2 regions of the Shewanella sp. 8A genome follow, and region 1 is predicted to be linked to the other one. Evidence: predicted binding sites of a transcription regulator. Region 1 holds the regulator's gene; the other holds the start of a gene.

The links. Region 1 encodes ArgR, which controls arginine synthesis, uptake and breakdown. Its sites were predicted from a motif close to ANTGAATANNTATTCANT; they were not measured.
Region 2: a site for ArgR is predicted at 2,374-2,391, ahead of M0413_RS11795 (YjiH family protein). Genes of this name have one in related genera too.

Annotation. Positions count from the first base shown of each region.
Region 1 is NZ_JAMDJP010000015.1:45,872-56,314, forward strand. It holds gene M0413_RS13050 (ABC transporter ATP-binding protein) at 1-467, shown strand, start outside; gene ggt (gamma-glutamyltransferase) at 610-2,322, shown strand; gene M0413_RS13060 (Dyp-type peroxidase) at 2,526-3,467, shown strand; gene M0413_RS13065 (LysR family transcriptional regulator) at 3,532-4,434, opposite strand; gene M0413_RS13070 (NAD(P)-dependent oxidoreductase) at 4,554-5,186, shown strand; gene argR (transcriptional regulator ArgR) at 5,308-5,778, opposite strand; gene mdh (malate dehydrogenase) at 6,068-7,003, shown strand; gene M0413_RS13085 (thiol-disulfide oxidoreductase DCC family protein) at 7,099-7,488, opposite strand; gene folM (dihydromonapterin reductase) at 7,700-8,419, shown strand; gene M0413_RS13095 (5-formyltetrahydrofolate cyclo-ligase) at 8,494-9,180, opposite strand; RNA gene ssrS (6S RNA) at 9,188-9,368, opposite strand; gene M0413_RS13105 (cell division protein ZapA) at 9,483-9,785, opposite strand; gene M0413_RS13110 (UPF0149 family protein) at 10,011-10,443, shown strand, end outside.
Region 2 is NZ_JAMDJP010000013.1:25,745-36,187, forward strand. It holds gene ubiU (ubiquinone anaerobic biosynthesis protein UbiU) at 1-130, shown strand, start outside; gene M0413_RS11785 (U32 family peptidase) at 162-1,034, shown strand; gene M0413_RS11790 (DUF998 domain-containing protein) at 1,050-1,769, opposite strand; gene M0413_RS11795 (YjiH family protein) at 2,472-3,830, shown strand; gene M0413_RS11800 (hypothetical protein) at 4,271-4,720, opposite strand; gene M0413_RS11805 (hypothetical protein) at 4,853-5,212, opposite strand; gene M0413_RS11810 (hypothetical protein) at 5,305-5,619, opposite strand; gene M0413_RS11815 (transposase) at 5,616-6,593, opposite strand; gene M0413_RS11820 (UDP-2,3-diacylglucosamine diphosphatase) at 6,919-8,013, shown strand; gene olsF (bifunctional ornithine lipid synthase OlsF) at 8,133-9,905, shown strand; gene M0413_RS11830 (CBS domain-containing protein) at 10,005-10,436, shown strand.

The sequences.
Region 1 (10,443 bases):
ATAGCAAAGATGAGGCCTTTGTGTTTGCCGATACCTTGGCCATTTTTAATCAAGGTGTGATAGTACAACATGGCCGAGCGGAAGACTTATATGCCGCACCAAATAGCCGCTATGTGGCTGATTTTCTGGGAAGTGGCAACTATTTACCCGCCGAGGTCGTTGATGGCCACCGTGTTGTCACTCCTATTGGTGAGCTGCGAAGCCTCACGCCCTTGTCAAAGTCTAATGCATTTAATGGCCAAGTGTTTTTGCGGCCACAGCAATTGGCGCTCAGTGCCGATGATGCGGGCGTAGGGACAATTACCGAGCGGCGCTTCCTCGGCGCATTTTGCCATTATTGGGTAAAAGTCGAGGCGGCATCCCACGCCCATTATGTTGAAGTGCGTAGCCAAATTATGCAGTTCAATGTTGGTCAGCGAGTGGGCTTAAATACTGAGCCACATTCCCTAGTGCTATTTGAGTCTTAATGCCTAGGCCGAACTCGATATGCCAGTGTCTCAGCAGAAAGCATGACATTTTTGCTTACGTTTAACTTGGGTAAAAAACACCTAGATTGCTGATATTTTCAGCCTTCCTTGTTACCTTAATTCCTCCAGAGTGGGAGGAATTATGATAAAAACAATAAAATCAATTTGTACCTTAGTCACAGTGGCGACAGCAATGTCGTCATCGGGAGTGTTAGCCATGGATAGGATCACGGGTAAAGCCTTTGCGACGCGCTCAGAAGTGTATGCCACCCACGGAATGGCGGCGACCAGTCAACCGCTGGCGACACAGGTCGCGATTGATGTATTAAAACAGGGCGGCAGCGCTGTGGATGCAGCCATTGCAGCGAATGCCATGCTGGGCTTAGTCGAGCCGACTGGCTCGGGTGTTGGTGGTGATTTATTTGCCATCGTCTGGAGTGCTAAAGATAAAAAGCTCTATGGCCTTAATGCCTCTGGTCGCAGCCCCAAATCCTTAACGCTAGAGAAGCTAAAATCCCTCGGATTAGATTACTTGCCTCCTTTGGGGCCGCTACCCGTATCCGTTCCTGGTGCGGTGGATGGATGGTTCGAACTGCACGATAAGTTCGGCAAGTTACCAATGGCCGATAATTTAGCCCCAGCGATTCGTTATGCCCGCGAAGGTTTCCCTGTCTCCGAGTTGATTGCCTATTACCTTGAGGGCAGCGGTAAAAAGCTCGCTCAATTCCCCGGTTTTAAAGAAACCTATATGCCCAATGGCAAGATGCCTGCGGTGGGCGAAATCTTCAAAAATCCTGCACTGGCAAACACCTATGAGAAAATTGCTAAAGGCGGCCGCGATGCCTTTTACAAGGGGGACATTGCCAAAAGTATTGATAAGTACATCAAGGCTCAAGGGGGCTATTTAAGTTATGAAGACTTAGCCAGCCATACCAGTGACTGGATTGAACCCGTATCGGTCAATTACCGTGGTTACGATGTGTGGGAGCTACCGCCAAATGGTCAGGGGATTGCCGCGCTACAGATCTTAAAAACTATGGAACCCTTCGATGTCGCCGCCATGGGCTTTAATAGTCCCGAATATGTGCACTTATTTGTAGAGGCCAAAAAACTCGCCTTTGCCGATCGCGCGAAATTCTATGCCGATATGGCCTTTAACAAAGTGCCTGTAAAAGAGTTGATCTCGCAGCAATATAATTACGATCGCGCCAAGTTAATTGATTTAAACAAGGCGGCTAAGAGTGTCGATGCGGGCAATCCTGCGCTGCAACATGGGGATACTGTGTACCTCACTACCGCGGATAAAGACGGCAACATGGTGTCGCTGATCCAGAGTAACTACCGCGGCATGGGCTCAGGTATGACGCCGCCGGATCTCGGCTTTGTGCTGCAAGATCGCGGGCAGATGTTCGATCTCACCGAAGGTCGATTTAACACCTATGCGCCGGGTAAGCGGCCCTTCCATACCATTATTCCCGCCTTTGTGACCAAAGACGGTAAACCTTGGCTCAGTTTTGGGGTGATGGGCGGCGCAACACAGCCGCAAATGCATGCGCAGATTATTATCAATCTGATTGATTTTAAAATGAACTTGCAAGAAGCGGGTGATGCCCCCAGAATTTTACACTCAGGTTCGACTGAGCCTACGGGGGAGATAATGAATGACGGTGGCTATGTGAGCCTTGAATCAGGCTTCCCCGTTGAAACTCGCCGTGAGCTGATGAAGAAAGGCCATGTGCTTCGCGATGTTCTCGGTGATTTCGGTGGCTATCAAGCCATTGGCTTTAATGCTGAAACTGGCGTTTACCGCGGTGCATCAGAAAGCCGAAAGGATGGTTATGCCGCAGGATATTAACGCATCACTCGTTTTGCTCTACTGAAGCGAATGCAGAATAGTCAACATTGACGAGGCGTAATAGCCTCGTCAATTTTTATATTTCAGCCTCAAAAGGCCTTTACATCACAAAGACGGACAAACTGTGCGTTACTTAATGTCATTTTCAGGTAAAGTTGCGGATAATATTGCCGAAAATGAATCGACAACAGGGTGATAACCAGATGGATATTCAAAATATGCCGCGTGAACAGTTAGGTGTGTGTGCAGAGGGAAACTTACATAGCGTCTATTTGATGTTTAATGCGAGCGACAACGATAACGTTGAATCGCAATTGCGTCCCTGTATTGCCAACGTTGCGCAGTATATTTATGAGTTGACGGATCAGTATTCCGACAGTGCATTCAATGGTTTTGTGGCCATAGGCGCCAACTATTGGGACAGTCTCTATCCCGATGCTCGCCCAGAAATGCTTAAGCCTTTCCCGGCGATGCAGGCGGGTAACCGCGAGGCGCCTGCTATCGAATACGATCTGTTTGTGCATCTTCGTTGCGATCGTTACGACATTTTGCATTTAGTCGCCAACGAAATCAGCCAAATGTTCGAAGACTTAGTCGAGCTAGTGGAAGAAGAGCGCGGCTTTAGATTTATGGATAGTCGCGACTTAACGGGCTTTGTGGATGGCACCGAAAACCCGAAAGGGCGTCATCGCCAAGAGGTCGCCTTGGTTGGGGATGAAGACCCTGAATTTAAGGGCGGCAGCTATATTCACGTACAAAAGTACGCCCACAACTTGAGTAAGTGGCATAGATTACCGCTTAAAAAGCAAGAAGATATTATCGGTCGTACCAAGCAAGACAACATCGAATACGAGTCGGAAGATAAGCCATTAACCAGCCATATCAAGCGGGTAAACCTCAAGGATGAAAACGGCAAGTCCATCGAGATTTTGCGCCAGAGCATGCCTTACGGCTCGCTCAAAGAACAAGGTTTGATGTTTATTTCAACCTGCCGCACACCGGATCACTTCGAGAAGATGCTCCATAGCATGGTGTTTGGCGATGGTGCGGGTAATCACGATCACTTGATGCACTTCACCAGCGCATTGACGGGTTCTTCTTTCTTCGCCCCAAGCTTAGATTTTTTGATGCAATTCGATAATTAACCCTTAGCAAATCGCGACTAAACGCACTGAGCCTTAAAACCTCAGTGCGTTTTTGTTTGTGGGCTTAGCTCGCCGCTGTCCACTTATTGATATCGAGCTGCCATTGCTGAGCGGTAAAATCGATAAAGGCGCGCACTAGCGCTTGTTGGTAGCTGCGAGATAAGTACACGGCCCAGAGGGTTTGGCCTGGCGCCGTGTATTCGGGGAGCACTTCTTGCAGTTGACCGCTGGCCAGATATTGATTAGCTAAGTCACAGGGCAAGTAGGCAATCCCATGCCCGCGCAACGCGGCGCTGACCAGCACTCCCATTTCATTGGCCATCAGATTCCCCATAGGTTTAATCAGCTCACTCTGTTGCTCCTTGAGTAGCTGCCAATGTTGCTGCGAACTATGGATAAGGCAATTATGGCTGAGCAGATCGTTAGGGAGGGTTAACGGCTCGGCTTGAGCCAAGTAACTGGGCGCAGCACATAAAACGGCATCAATGCTCATCAGTTTACGGGCGATTAGATTCTCATCTGGCTGCTCGGTATAGCGCAGTGCTACGTCCACCCGCTCATCCACCAACTGGGCAAAACTGTCCGACATTAACAGCTGAATATTGACCTTAGGATGCAATTTTATAAAGCGATCGACCACATCAAACAGACTGTGCTGCCCAAGTCCGACGGGTGTGGCAATACGAATACTGCCGACTAATTCAGTGTTATGACTATGGGCGCGGCTTTCCATTGCGGCGACTTCGCTCAGCACCCGCTGACAATATTGCAGGGCTTCTTCACCCTGTAAGGTCAGGCTAACGCTGCGGGTGGTGCGGTGTAGCAGGCGTAAACTGAGCCACTGCTCAATTTCTTGAATATGGCGAGAAACCTGTAAACGACTGAGATCGAGGTGTTCTGCGGCCTTAGTAAAGCTGCCACAGTTGGCCACTTCGATAAAGCTACGCATGGCGGCGATTTTATCCATATATAATTACACCCATTAGTATCTCAGTTTGAAACAATCCTGCTCATTTATCGATATTTATCACGCTAAGTATCGCAAGTAAACTGGTCTCAATTTAAATCAGCAGTGAGACTTATCAAATGAAAATTGCAGTATTAGGTGCATCAGGTTGGATTGGCGGAACCATTTTAAATGAAGCCTTAAGCCGTGGTCATGACGTCGTTGCCTTAGTGCGTGACCCAAGCAAGCTTGGTGAAACGGCGGCAGAAGTGCGTAGTGTTGACCTGACTCAGCCATTAACCGCTGAAACCTTTGCAGGCGTGGATGTGTTAATTGCTTCAGTGGGCGGCCGCGCCGAGCAGAATCACGGCTTAGTGGCGAAAACAGTTAATAATCTATTAGCCGTATTGCCACAGGCTAAAGTGCCACGTTTATTGTGGGTCGGTGGGGCTGGTAGTCTAGAAGTGGCACCGGGAGTAACCTTGGTTTCAAGCCCAGATTTCCCGCCCGCTTATAAGGATGAAGCTCTGGCTCAAGGTGAAGCATTAAAGGCATTTCGCGCCGCCAACACCACTGTTAACTGGACTTTTGTCAGCCCAGCGGCAGAGATCTACCCTGGTGCAAGCGAAGGCTCTTACCGTTTAGGTGGCGATAGCTTCTTTACCGATGCAAATGGCCGTAGCCGGATTTCGGTGAGTGATTACGCCAAAGCCATGCTCGATGAAGCAGAAAAAGCGGCGCATCCCAATCAAAGGATCAGTGTGGCTTACTAAGGCTGAGGAGTTTCGGCTAAATACTGTAACGTAAGCGGGACACAAGCCCTGAAATTAGGCTAATCCTGGACTGAAAAGCGTACAGTGGAAATAGAACAGGTCAGCAAGCTGACCTGTTTTTTTATTCTGCGTAGTTGAATAAAGATTTGATGGTTTCCAAGGTATCGGCGATATCTTGAATGCTAGATGGACAAATAAAGATCGTATCGTCACCCGCAATGGTTCCCAAAATCCCTTCAGGTTTACCGATGGAGTCTAACAAACGAGCAATTAATTGTGCGGCGCCTGGGCTAGTGCGGACAACAATCATCGCTTGGTTATGGTCAACATCGAGTACTAAATTCTTTAACGGGCTGCCCGCAGTGGGCACGCCTAATTCGGCAGGTAAGCAATAAACCATCTCCTGCTTAGCGTTGCGAGTGCGCACGGCACCGAACTTGCTGAGCATACGAGACACTTTAGATTGGTTTATATTAGTAAAGCCTTCTGCTTGCAAGGCGGTGACGATTTCACTCTGGGAGCCAAAGCGCTCCTCTTTTAAAATCGCCTTAAAAATTCTAACAAGGTCATCCTGATTCTTGGTCGTTTGCATAGTCTTATTCTTTATTCAAAAAAACAGGCTTATTCTGAATAGTTTTGGTTAAACTGTCAACAAATAACCACAATGACTGAATAAAAATGCAATTAGCTCACTTTATGCTAATTCATTTATAAATGTATTTGTTGAACTAGAGTAAATATTCAACATTGCAACGCGCTGTTTTAGTAAATCTTTGAATCAACGACTAAGGGATAATTGAAATTAGCGTGACATTCCAGTAATGTGACGCCAACGCAAATTAGATCCATGTCACAATATCCGAGAAATAACGGAGATAACTATGAAAGTTGCTGTACTTGGTGCTGCTGGTGGTATCGGCCAGGCTCTTGCCCTACTGTTAAAAACTCAATTACCTGCGGGTTCTCAACTGTCTCTATACGATATCGCACCGGTAACTCCGGGTGTTGCGGTTGACTTGAGCCATATCCCAACTGCGGTTGAAATCAAAGGTTTTGCTGGTGAAGATCCAACGCCTGCCCTCGTGGGTGCTGACGTTGTGCTTATCTCTGCTGGTGTTGCACGTAAGCCTGGTATGGATCGTTCAGATCTGTTCAATATCAACGCAGGTATCGTTCGCAACCTGATCGAGAAAGTGGCTGTTACTTGCCCTAAAGCGCTCGTGGGTATTATCACTAACCCAGTAAACACTACAGTTGCTATTGCTGCTGAAGTGCTGAAAAAAGCAGGTGTTTACGATAAGAACCGTTTATTCGGCGTGACCACTCTGGACGTTATCCGTTCTGAGACTTTCATCGCTGAATTAAAAGGCTTAAACGTTGCTGACGTTAAAATCAACGTGATCGGCGGCCACAGTGGCGTGACTATTCTGCCATTACTGTCTCAAGTTGAAGGCGTGACTTTCTCTGATGAAGAAGTGGCTTCTTTAACTAAACGTATCCAAAACGCGGGTACTGAAGTGGTTGAAGCTAAAGCCGGTGGCGGCAGCGCGACCCTGTCTATGGGTCAAGCGGCATGCCGTTTCGGTATGTCTCTGGTTCGTGGTCTGCAAGGCGAAGCTAACATCGTTGAATGTGCTTACGTTGACGGCGGCAGCGAACACGCTGAATTCTTCGCTCAACCAGTATTGTTAGGCAAAAACGGTATCGAAAAAGTACTGCCTTACGGTGAAGTGAGCGCATTCGAAGCTAACGCCCGTGATTCTATGTTAGATACGCTGAAAGGCGATATCAAACTAGGCGTTGATTTCGTTAAGTAATTCTTCTGAATTATGAGAAAACGGAGCCGAATGGCTCCGTTTTTTTATGCTTTAAACTTTGTTCTCTAAACAGGGGTTCTTAATCTTGAGTCTCGCTATTTAGGCAGTTGGCATTGGCTGTCACAGCGGGCTTTACCCGTCAGTAGATAGGAAATACGGTATCTGTGCTTGGCGAATCTCAGGTAGCACCAATCCGCGATAGGTTTGATAAGCGGTAAGCGTAGCGCTTGTACCCAAGGGCGAGTGCCTGTTAGCGCCCATGCTTTGCAGGTGACATCCAGCCCGAGCAGCACTTGGCCGGAGGCGGTTTCGCCATGGAGAATGGTATTGGCGTAGTCTTTATCGATATAGCTGAATCTTGAGCTGAAATTGTCAGCATTAAGATCCACCAGTTCAATTCTGTCGTGGGGATCGCGCGCTTTGAGTTGACGCATTTCGGCGCTACATAATGGGCAATTGCCATCGAAAAAAATCCGCAGTTCCATTAGGTCTACCTCTTACTGTGTGTCCCTGAGTATACGCAGTTGCCAGGCATTTAGATCGACATGTTTACGGTTTTAATTGTTATACACTCTTGGCTAGAGGCATTAAGCTATTGCGATGAGTGACATGATTATGTGATTACGTGATTGTGCGATTAACAATCTGCCAAATGCGTTTGCTTTTAATCAGTGCTTGGCAAATAACAGGATGGATATGACAGCTCCCATTATTATCACTGGCGTGGGTAAACGTATTGGTTACGCCCTCGCGAAACACTTGCTCACCCAAGGGCACAAGGTGATTGGCACTTACCGCAGCCATTATCCCAGCATCGATGAGTTGCAGTCTTTAGGCGCGACCTTAATCCAATGCGACTTTTACGATAATGCGCAGCTCCAAACCCTGATTGAGCAATTGAGCCAATACCCCAAAATCCGCGCCATTATCCATAACGCCTCTGACTGGTTGCCAGACAACAGCCCAAGCCTTGCTGCCCATGAAGTGATGCAGCGCATGATGCAGGTGCATGTGAGCGTACCCTATCAAATGAATTTGGCCTTAGCCTCACAGCTGCGAGCGGGAGCCGAGGGCGAGATTGGCGCCAGCGATATTATCCATTTCACTGACTATGTGGCCGAAAAGGGCAGTGCCAAGCACATGGCTTATGCGGCCAGTAAAGCGGCGCTAGATAATTTAACCTTATCCTTTGCGGCGCAATTGGCACCTGAAGTCAAAGTCAATGCGATTGCGCCGGCGATGATCCTTTTTAATCCAAGCGATGATGAAGCCTATCGACAAAAGACCTTAGCCAAGGCCATCTTGCCAAAAGAAGCTGGAAATCAGGAGATTATTGCCTTAGTGGATTATCTATTGGCGAGCCGTTATGTCACTGGGCGCAGCCACAATGTCGATGGTGGGCGGCATTTAAGGTAAAAAAGAATCTAGATTTTAGGTCCTAGGTCCTAGGTGCTAGGTCCTAGAATCTAGTTATCTAGCACCTTCTTTATTCAAAACTCCCATACTCGACTTGGAGTGATGATCGTCGGCAAGGGCACATCCCAATGTTCGCATGGCAGGCTCGGTACTTGTTGGCAATCATGGGCATACCCCATCGGCAGAGGTTTACCTCTGCTGTGCCAATTGGCGAGCGTTCTGTCGTAATAGCCGCCGCCCATGCCCATGCGATTGCCTTTGATATCAAAGGCAACCAGCGGGGTGATCACCACATCGAGTCGCTCAATCGGCATAACGTTACGCACATCTAGCCGTGGCTCTAAAATGCTAAATTGATTCGGCTGCATTGGCGAGTCGGCGTGGTAATGCAAAAACAATAATTGCCCAGCATTAAAGGGGTGCAGCCGTGGCAGATAGGTTTGAATCCCCTGTTGCCAAAGCGCTTCGATAAGCGGAGCTGTTGCCAGTTCGCCATCGTGGGTGAGGTAAAGCGCGACATGCTGGGCCTTCAGCGCGCTGAGCTTTTCGAGCATTCGCTGACATGCGGCAAGGCTTGCCTCGGTTTGCACCTCTGTCGAAAGCGAGCGGCGGGCTAAACGGATTTGTTTGCGTAACTCGGCGCGGCTGAGAGTTGGGCTTAGATTTGGGCTTAGCGACTTGGCGTCAATTTCAGGCTGAGTGCCATGTGGCCCCTTGACTGTTGAGGCCGAAGAGTTCGAGACAGGTGAAGTGATAGACATAAATAAGATGCTCCCCAGAATGCCGCTACCGGTGTAGCCCTTGAACCGTAGGTTCAAGGCGGGTAAATGATTACCTCCTAAGGCTTCTCGGTACGAGCCGAGCATGCTCAATGTCAGTAAAGCATTCACCCTGAGATCAAAATTATCGGCACAGGGACATTACCAGTTGGCCTGCATCCCAGGGAGCAAAAACGGTATTGAATCGCTAATCGTTTGGCTTAAAAAAGTATAGGCCAGTTAGCCATTCACTGTGCAACTCTTCTCAGATAGATGGTGCTTGGCACCGAGTGCACAGTCTAAAACTATTTGGTTGAACGCTCAACTAAGGCGTTTTCCAAGGTTGACTGCAACAGGCTGATGCGGTCATCCATTTGTTTCATATAATGCTTATTCTTTTGCTTTTCTTGGTACAACTCGTGGCCAATATTCAGCGCCGCCATAATGGCAATTTCTTCGCGGCTTAAGCTATTAGTGCGATTTTTTAGGGTGGTGAGTTGCTGCTCAACCCCTTGAGCCACAATACGTAGGGCATCTTCCTGACCTTTCGGACAGGCGATAGAGTAGGTGCGCCCCAGCAGGGTGATTTCAACTGCACTGTTACTCATTCGAAGATGATCCTTTCGTTGGCATCGATAGGGCGGACTATATAGGGCTGATATTAAAAGTGCAAGGTAAGCCGCTGATGGATTGCACATTCGCCGTTTTGTTTGCTGCTTGTGTGAGCAGTTGCCGGAATTTTTATCTTCAACCCTAAGAATGCCGGATCAGAGTTGGTTCAAGTCTTTAACTCTGCTAGCATTGCTGCTGGAAAATTCTGATTGGAATCTGATATGGCGACCCCTCCTTCGTTACGTATCGACAGCTTAAAAATAGCCCTAGATGCGGCTGAAATTGGTCAGCATCCCGTGGAAGTTCACGGTGCTCTTGTGGGTTTAATCTGCGGTGGTGTAGATCAAACCGGTGATTTGTGGATTAAACCGTTATTTGACCTGATGAACGATGGTCAGCCTTTGCCCGCACCTTTACATCAATTGGTGTGTGAGTTGTTCCAAGACTCGGTTGCCCGTTTGAGTGACTTTGATTTTGGTTTTATGCCATTGCTTCCCGAAGAGGAAGAATCCCTCAGTCACCGAGTTGAGGCGCTATCGCTTTGGACGCAAAGCTTTTTAACGGGCATTGCGATTATCCAGCCTAAGCTCAATAAAGCCTCCGCCGAAGTGCGTGAAGTGATTAAAGATCTGGCCGATATCGCTCAAGTGGAAT
Region 2 (10,443 bases), on a different contig from region 1:
TCAAGCGATTGATACCTATCTTCATCAACCAGATAAATTCCAGACGCAGGCCCATTGGGAGCAAGCCCTCGCTAAAGTCTCCGAAGGCCAAATTACTACCTTAGGCGCCTACGAGCGTGACTGGCAGTAGCCCTAGCGATAACCACGAAGAAGAAACGATTATGAAAATTTCCCTCGGCCCACTGCTCTATTGCTGGGAAAAACAACAGGTCATCGACTTTTACCAGCAGGTGGCCAATAGTCAGATCCCGTTAGTTTATTTGGGTGAAGCCGTCTGTAGCCGTCGACGCGAACTCAAATTTGGTGACTATCTCGAACTGGCCAAAATGCTGAAATCTGCGGGTAAAGAGGTAGTGCTGTCGACACTCGCCCTTATCGAAGCGCCCTCGGAATACACAGAGCTTAAACGTCAGGTCGATAATGGCGAATTTAGCATTGAGGCCAACGACATGGCGGCCGTGTATCTCGCCAAGGAGCACAAGCTGCCCTTTGTCTGCGGCGCCAGCATCAACAACTATAATCGCGCTAGTCTAGATATTTTGCAGCGCTTTGGTATGCAGCGCTTTGTGATGCCAGTAGAACTGTCGAAGGCTTGGCTGAGCCAAGTGGTCGCGCAAAAGCCCGTATTCGAAGTCGAAGTGCTCGGCCATGGCTACTTGCCGCTCGCCCACTCGGCGCGCTGCTTTACCGCTAGGCATCAACATTTGTCGAAGGACAGCTGCGAAACCGTTTGCCGCCAATACAGCAAGGGTTTACTAGCACAAACCCAAGAAGCTCAACCTTTGCTGAGGTTAAATGGCATTCAAACCCAGTCGGCCAGCTGTGTCGATTTACGCAGTGAAATCAATGAAATGATAAAGGTTGGCGTAGATGTGTTTCGGGTTTCGCCCAGCAGCGTAGCCTGTATCACTCAGGCCGATGCGCTGTTCGAGGCATTAACTAGCGAGGCAACGGACGCTCAGTTTCCTCTTAGCGATGAGCACTGTAACGGTTACTGGTTTGGCGAAGCAGGGCTAAAATCCTTCGTCAGATAAAAGACATAGCCTACTTCACTCAAGCGTTGGCTCCTGGCAGAATGTGGGGAGACATGATGGTGGCGTTAATAGCAGCGCCACCGTCCAACTTAATAGACTCCCAAGCCCAATCCATTCCAGCAATGCAGGCCACCATAAATCGGGCCTTGGCAATTGCAGTATCATTTCTTGATAGAAAGGTCTGTCTCCTTCCGTTAAGCCCAATGCTAACAGCGGCACATAGAGAAAAGTCATCATACTGAGCAATACCAACAGCGCTAATAATATCGTCAAGCGCTGACGGTGCTGCGAGCCGAATCCCACCCATAGTAGATAACAAATTGCACTTAAGCTGCCAAAGTAGAAAAACCATTTAAGTGCGAGGATATGCAAGTGATACACATTGACCGGAAATAGCCCAACACAGGCCAAGGCTAAAAACGTCAGTGCTAGAGAGCAAAAGAAAGGATACCCCCAAAACCCGCTTACAGTCTGTAGTGAGGAAAGACAATAAAAAACAACGCTTAAACTGCCAAAAAATAAACCGCCATTGAGTACCACTGCAAAGCTAGAATGGCCATAGGTACCCAATTCACTCAGTGTATGATTTAAAAAATTGAAGGAGCGTGTTTCAGAATAATCAAATCCGAATACCGCCACACAGATCCCCAGCATCAATCCAAAAATACCAAGAAAACCAAACTTAGTGGCAAGTGCCGAGCCCCTTGTCGCCATATTCATTTTTATAACAGTCATGGATAATTTAGCCAAACCAAAGTAGTACTAACTTACATGGAATTACAAAGAATTAAAGCGGCCCCTATCCTCTTTAGCGTAATATTTTATTTCATCACTATTCGCGATTTTTTAGTCATCGCAAAAACACTCCGAATTTAGTCATTTTTCAATAAAATATATGCAAATCCAAAGTTAAAAATGAATAAATAATCACAATAAATTCAATTATCGCTGTATCGTCCCAAAAGGTTAACCCATCATTGCCACCAGTGTTAGTTCGCTCACATTAAGTTAGCAACAACTGAAGCCCCGATACGATTCATGGACAAAAAAGCATCTAAAAGTGTATTTAGTGAAGATCCATTGAGAAAATTTTGAACAAAATATCACAAAAAAACCAATAACCCCAAGAGCAAAACAACTCAATAAACAATTCGCAACATAACAATGTAATCACTTGATTCAATTAAAATAAACTGCATCGAAACGTAATTTCGCACCCAAATCATTCATTAGAAATCGCCCAAATAACTATGCTATTTTGCTGCTTATCTCAAACAAATTTCCGAATCGTTTTACATGGCGGCGCTAAGCGAGTAATCTTCCCCCTTCTCGATTTTGAGTTGAATGAAAATGCACCTCACCCCAGCAAAGAATGCGGTTTTGAGAGAGCATTGATTCAAGTTTATTTGTGCGACTCGTACTTTAAGGTGTACACCATTGGCTACTGAACATAAAAACCGCAACATTAAGACGATACTCACCTTTATCGTCCCTTCGCTGATCGGTCTGCTGCTGTTTATGACCCCTATCAGCTATAACGATGCGATAACTATTCCCATCGCAATCATCTCTAAAGCACTGCAAAGCGTGTTAAGCGATGTATTAACCTTAATCGTGACTGTGATTGTTGTCGCCATGGCCTTTGCCTCTGTGCTGACAAAGTTACTCAAACCTAAGTTTGTGCTGAACAATCACTTCCTCAATGGTTTACTCAACATCAGCCCGCTGTGGCTTACCACCCGTGTCGTTGGCGCTGTCTTTATCGTGCTGACCTACTTTGGCATTGGCCCCGAAGCGATTAACTCTTCAAGTACCGGTGCCTTAGTGCTGAACGACCTGTTACCGGTACTCTTCTCGGTGTTTATCTTCGCTGGTATGTTGCTGCCACTGCTATTAAACTTCGGTCTATTAGAGCTATTTGGTACTCTGCTGACCAAAGTGATGCGCCCCGTGTTTAACCTGCCAGGTCGCAGCGCCATCGACTGTATGGCCTCTTGGTTAGGTGATGGTAGCGTTGGGATCCTGTTGACAAGCAAGCAATACGAAGCGCGTTTTTACACCCAAAGGGAAGCCGCAGTTATCGGTACCACCTTCTCGGCGGTGTCAATTACCTTCAGCTTAGTGGTGATCTCACAGGTAAAGTTAGAGCATATGTTTGTGCCCTTCTACCTGACCGTGTGTTTAGCGGGTTTTGCGGCCGCCGTGATTGTGCCTAAGCTGCCGCCACTGTCGTGGAAAAAAGATAACTATATCGACGATACGCCACGTCAACCTGATGATGAGATGATCCCCGCAGGACACGGCGCACTCTCTTGGGGCTTTGATAAAGCGCTCGAGAAAGCGGCCAGTGCTGGTGGTATCAAAGCCGTCTTAAATGAAGGTATTAAAAACGTTATCGATATGATATTTGGCATTCTCCCTGTAGTAATGGCCATTGGTACCACGGCGCTGATCATCGCCGAGCATACGTCCATCTTCAATTACTTAGGTATGCCGTTTATTCCGTTACTGGAACTGCTGCATATCCCTGAAGCCACCGAAGCCTCTAAAACCATCGTTGTTGGCTTTGCCGATATGTTTATTCCGTCGATTTTAGCCAGCTCTATCGAATCGGATATGACCCGCTTTGTGATTGCCGCCTTATCAGTAACCCAGCTGATTTACATGAGCGAAGTGGGCGCACTGCTGATTGGCAGTAAGATCCCAGTGAATTTTGTTGAGCTTTTTGTCGTGTTCGTACTGCGCACCTTAGTGACTCTGCCAGTCATTGCTGGCGTGGCTCATTTGCTGTTCTAAGCGCAACATCACCTTAAATATCAAGGGGAGTCAGATTTAACTGACTCCCCTTTTTTGTATCACTTATAAATGCATTCATTAACGAACTCATACACAAACAGGCTGTTTTGATTACTTCGTTGGGTGTGGGTTAGTCGTACAAACTCCACTCGCCACCATATAACTCAGTTTTACAGGAAGTCATTTAGAATTTCTGGATACTACTGTTGAAAGATAAAGTTTGGCCGTTTAATTCTTTAAGTGCTGTCTTTTGGTGAGCCATGGCATTCGCGTAATTTGTAAGTTTTAAAAAGAAATACGCAGCATGTTTTGGGACAAAAGCATGTTAGATTCCCAACTCTAATTATTGAGTTTCGGATTAAAATTTCTATGGAGATAACTACCAAAGCAGCGGCGCGCGTTAGCGCGTCCAGCCCGCAGTGCGATGCTGCCTTTGCTTGTTAGTGGTTTTTCACAAATAGCTCGCATTTATAGCCGCCTTCCTCACTTTCCAGGTTTTCACTAACGTAGAGGGTATATTTCCCTGGCTTAGAAAATATCGTCTCATTACCACCTTTGTTATCCCAGCGATACCCAGTCGTGGTTGGGGCTATTTCAATTTCTTTTGCACTTTCAAACTGTTGAGAAGACATTAAAGACTTCATGGTTGATGGCGCTGCGCCAACTACCAAAAATAGCCATAAGTTTTCATCGTGCCTATATAAAGCAAGCTCCTTTCCGTGGTGCCCACTAAGATTAACTCGAAGAACATCGCCACGGCTTAACATGCGTGGAGTGCAAGACAGCATATCATCTGATTCTATCCAGATAGCCTCTGGAGCCTCAGATTCCTCAGCGTTCCCATGCAAGCTAATAAAAGCAAAGATAAAAAGCAGGACTCTATTCATCATTCACCACTAACGCCCGCCTAAGGGGCTGGCAACGCATAACACTAAACTCAAACACAACAACCGAAACCACCGCGGCTCATTGGGACTGGAAACGCCACGCGTTGACAGTCCCTCTTGAGGCGTTTGTTAGCTTTAAATCATATTTTCCGCATCATGACGGCAAATCTGACACTTAAAGTCTTCTTCTAAATATGACTGATACAAAGACTCATCATCAACCAAACCACCATTAGTACATGATGATTCGTAGTTACCTTCATCATCTTCAATAAAGCCAACTGGGCCTTCACAAACAACAGCTTCAAGTAAAGGAAGAATAACTTTTTCATAGTGATAAATTTGCTTTCCCTTAATAGACGACAGATCGCCATTATTATCTCTTAATATCTCAGCAATAATCAGGCTAATATTCCCATCTAAACCACATTCTGCGGCTTTGTCCATGATGTAATGTTCGTTATCTAATAGATGATTGATGACATCTAAATTCATTTTTATCTCCATTTGCATATGTAAAGGACTGATTTAAGCTAACATTTTATTCATGCGCGTTTACCTCGTTAGACCAGTGAAAACGCGCACAGTTAACTATCTGTATGCAAAGAACTTATCAACTTTCTGCCAAATACACCATCTGGAAAAACGCGCATGCGCGTTTTCCAAATAAATCCGGCCACCCAATATAAATCAATAACATAATGCACTTTATGTTTGCCTACAACTTGTCCGAAGTTAAAATGGTTTAAATAGGGACAATCAACAATCGCGGGGACAGCATCTAAGGCAATAAATTGCGCTAACTCATTAAAAAATGGGGTATTTAAGACGAAATAAATTGGCCCATAGAGCTTGGGATGTGTTCTGGATGAGGCTTTTGAAGTGATATAAGCAGTTGTCATTTACTGTTAAAGTGCTGGCAGCATTTAGCAAAATGCCGTCGTCGCTTTTCTAAGTGTTCGCAGTAATCGGTCAGTTCTTGCAAGGTGCCCACTGGACCGTAAAATAGCTTGCCAAATTCGGTTGTCAGCTTGAGCCAATTGTCATGGGGAATATTTAATCTGTTCAGTATCTTGGCGCTACTTTCGCTGATGCATCCACGTTTATCATTGCGAATGATTCGGCCGGTATCATCCACCAATTGAAGGTAATCGGTTAAGGAAAATGCAATGCCATTGGGTTGGTTGTCGCACTCATTACCAATAAAAGGTAGTAGATTGCTCGGCTGCTCACCTTTTAACGCCGCCCGAATGCGTAGTTGAATACTGGTATGGTCGGATTGTTCTGGCGTATCAGCCAGTTGAGCTCTGATCGGATTTAAATCGACGTAAGTCATACAGGCTAACACGGCGGCTTCATCCAGTAAGGCCTGAGATTTAAACCGACCTTCCCAGAACCTGCCTGTGCAGTTATCTTCTTGATTTGCTTGCCTTGCAATCGGTTCATTCAAACAGCGCATAAACCATGAAATATCACACAAACGACTGCGATAAAGGGCGATTGAATGCTTTAATCTGCTGACCTCATGCGCTTCAACTAACTCACCTTTGGCGAACTTTTGTGTTAACTCATCGCCTTTAAACAACTTATGCCACAGCTCAAGCACTTCGCGGTCAGTCCAACGATTTGCACTGTCGATATCCACCCGCAGCACCAAATGCAGATGATTCGACATCACCGCAAATGCTGCCACATCAATAGCAAAAACGGCTTCAAGTTCAAATAATAATGACTCGACCCAAACACGGCGATGGTCATAGTTTTTACCCGAGTAACTATCATCGCCACATAAAAAAGCCCGCCGAACAACGCGGCTACAGCAATGGTAATAGGGAGTGTCTTCAAGACTTATCTGAGTTCTACGAGGGCGCGGCATACAAACCTCCTTGTTCAATGCTTAACCAAAGCATAGTAGGAGGTTTACTACCGCGCTATTAAAGCTGGGTGTCCAATTTCGGAATAAAAACTCATGCATATATGCAATTAGAGTGGTGGGCAAAAATGGAGTGCTGAATCGCTTTGGGGCAAAAATAAGTTAACTCAATCTATCGACAGTCAATGCACCCAGAACGGAATCTTGTTGGATTAACTCCAGCCTAATCCACCTAGCTGTCATCTGCATGTCACTTAAGCTTCATCATTCAGTCAAAGCCCGTCACTAATCTCTAAGGCAGTCAACAGCCGCATAGGGTGAATATGAGATGACTGGAGCTAATTACAGGGGACTTGATCGCACGCTTATCGACGCACTTAAGACTCCCCGCAATTCTTCCCGTAACACTCCTTCCAACTCTTCCGACAATGCTCCATCCAGTGTTTACGACACTTCCTTCTCAACCCCACATATTGCCAACGCCAGCAATGCCGCAAATAACCAAACCATCACAGTCAACGCCCTCTGGCTATCGGATATCCATCTCGGTTGTAAGGATTGCAAAGCCGACTATCTGTTAAGCCTATTAAATACCGTGCGTTGTCAACACTTGTATCTGGTCGGCGATATTGTGGATTTATGGGCGCTCAAACGCCGCCTGCACTGGCCCGAGAGCCACAATAAGGTATTGCAAAAGCTGATTGAACTGGCACAAAACGGCACTCAGGTGATGTATCTGCCGGGTAACCACGATGAGTTAATCAAGCCCTATGCCGAACTGACACTACTGAATATCAAGATTGCTCGCCAACATATCCATCAGGGGATTGGCGGCCACAAACTATTAATGCTGCATGGCGATCAGTTCGATGCCGATGTTTGCGTTGGCCGCTTCTACGCCATCTTAGGCGATCATCTCTACGACTTGTTGCTATTCCTCAACCGCAATCTCCATCGTCTGCGTGAACGTTTAGGCTACCCGTATTGGTCACTCGCCAGCTATATCAAATCCCGCGTTGGCAAGGCGCAGACCGCTATCGCCCGTTTTCGCCAGGCCGTAGTGAATTATGCCCAGCACTATGATGTGGACGGCGTGATCTGCGGCCATATCCACCAGCCAGAGCTATCGATTCACGCTCGAGATAACCAATACAGTACGCCGGATAAACGCCAAATAGTCTATGCCAATGATGGTGACTGGGTAGAAAACTGTAGCCTGATCACCGAAACCTTAAACGGGGAATTACAACTCTGCCGCTGGAATGAGCAACACTTAAATCTCGATATTCTGAGCAGTATTGTGCTGGCGAAAACGCCGCCCAAAGCGCCCATTCGAATGCCTACTCAAGCCTCAAAACCTATTCCACAAACGGCTACAAACAGCCCCAAACAAGCAGAAATCCAACCAAGGGATGTCGCCTAATTATGAACCCATTAACACCTCATACCCCAAACACTGAATCATTAAGTCCTAACACATTAAGCGCCAACGCATTAACGCAGGACGCAGCCATGCTAATGCCTACCTTAAAAGCCTGTTCGATGATCTTTACCGTCGATAATGTGGTGGAGCAAAACCTGCCCGCCCTCAAGGACAAACCTTGGTTAGCCAAGCCGACTAAGGCCATGCTGCGCTACCTGTTGAATGAAAAACAATGTAACGAGATAGCCAATCAATTTGCCTATCTGCAAGGGGTCGATTTTGTCGAGCAAGTGCTCGCCAGCTTCGATTTTAGCTTTACCGTGCCCGCCAACGAGGTCGAAAATATTCCCTGCGAGGGCCGCGTGGTGATCTTCGCCAATCATCCGATTGGCTCCCTCGATGCCCTCGCCCTGATTAAACTCGTCAGCGAAATCCGCCCCGATATCAAGGTTGTGGCGAACGAGCTCCTGATGGCGCTCGAACCTTTGCATTCAATCCTGCTGCCAGTGCGTAATATGACGGGCGGCACACCGAAACAGCACCTCGAAAAAATCCACCAGCATCTGCGCAATGAAGGCGCGGTACTGATTTTCCCGTCGGGGGAAGTCTCTCGCCTGCGTCCGAGCGGCGTGCGCGATACCCAGTGGCACTCGGGCTTTTTAAAGATGGCGATTTCCTGTAATGCGCCGCTGCTGCCGATTTTTTTGGATGCCAAAAATTCTGCCACCTTCTACGGCGCCTCGATGATTTACAAACCCTTAGCTACATTGCTACTGGTCAAGGAGATGTTTAAACAGGCCAAGCGCAATATGCCTATTCGCATCGGCGAGCTTATTCCGAATGAAGCCGTGCGCTCAATGGATTTCCCGCTAAAGACCAAGATAAAACTGCTTAAAAATCATCTGTATCGCATTGGCAAAGATAAAGACCCGCTGTTTATTACCCAAAGCGCCATCGCCCACCCTGAGTCGCGCCGAGAGTTGCAGGCCGCGCTGCAACAATGTGAACTCCTCGGTGAAACCCAAGATAACAAGCTGATTTATTTGTATCAGCATCAGGACAGCAACCCCATCATGCGCGAAATTGGCCGCCTGCGGGAAATGGCCTTTCGCGCCGTCGGCGAAGGCACGGGCAAGCGCCGCGATATCGATAAATACGATTCCTACTACCAACATCTGGTGCTGTGGGATAAAGAACAGTTTGAAATTGTCGGCGCCTATCGTTTCGCCAGCGGCGAGCAAGTGCTAAATCGCTACGGCGACAACGCCCTCTACAGCCAATCCCTGTTCCAATATACCGACAGCTTTATGCCCTACGTCAAACAAGGCTTAGAACTTGGCCGCAGTTTTGTGCAGCCCAAATATTGGGGCAAACGCAGTCTCGACTACCTCTGGTTTGGCATTGGCGCCTTCCTCGCTAAACACCCAGAATATCGCTACCTGTTTGGCCCTGTTTCCATCAGTAATCAACTGCCTGGCAGCGCGCGGGAGATGCTAGTGCATTTCTACTCCAAGGAGTTTGCGCCAGCAGAGCAGCTCGCGGTATCCATGTCGCCCTTTGGACTATCCAAGCAGCGCAAATTGCAGTTGGATGAAATCTATTCGGGCGAGGATTACCAAAGCCACTTTAAGCAGCTAAAACAAATGCTGGCGAGTATGGGCGCCGCGGTGCCAACCCTGTACAAGCAGTATGGCGAGCTGTGTAAGCAGGATGGGGTGAAGTTTCTCGCCTTTGGTATCGATGCCGATTTTGGCGACTGTGTCGATGGTTTGGTTCTGGTCGATACCCATAAACTCAAGGGGAAAAAGTATCAACGTTATATCGGTGCTCATTTACCTGAAGACTTACGCAATCCTTTGATGGCTGAAGATGGATCAGACGAGCAGGATTAAGCATAATCCTGTTTAAGGTATTGGCTAAATAAACATCGGTCTGTTATAAGTATCTGTAATACAGTGCATTAAGGATACATATCCTTGTAAGGGTTTATCATGCCGATCATTATCGCCGATATTATGCGCACCCGAGTCGTCACAGTCGAAATGGACGATCGTTTAACCGTGGCGAAGGAGATTTTCGAGCAGGCAAACTTCCACCATCTGCTGGTAGTGGATGAATATAAACTCGAAGGCGTACTGTCGGAGCGCGACTTGCTGCGTGCTATCAGTCCGAATCTGGGCAGCAGCGCCGAAACCTCGAAAGATCTCGAAACCCTGCAAAAACGCGTCCATCAAGTAATGACCCGCAATCCGGTAACCGTAGCGCCACATGTGTCGCTCGATGTCGCCAGCCGTACCTTGCTGGAACACAATATTGGTTGTTTACCCGTACTGGAAAACGGCGATCTGGTGGGGATAGTAACTTGGAAGGATTTACTGCGAGCCTATTGTGAACACAATGAGGTGAATGAAAGCGAGTGCTAACGGCACT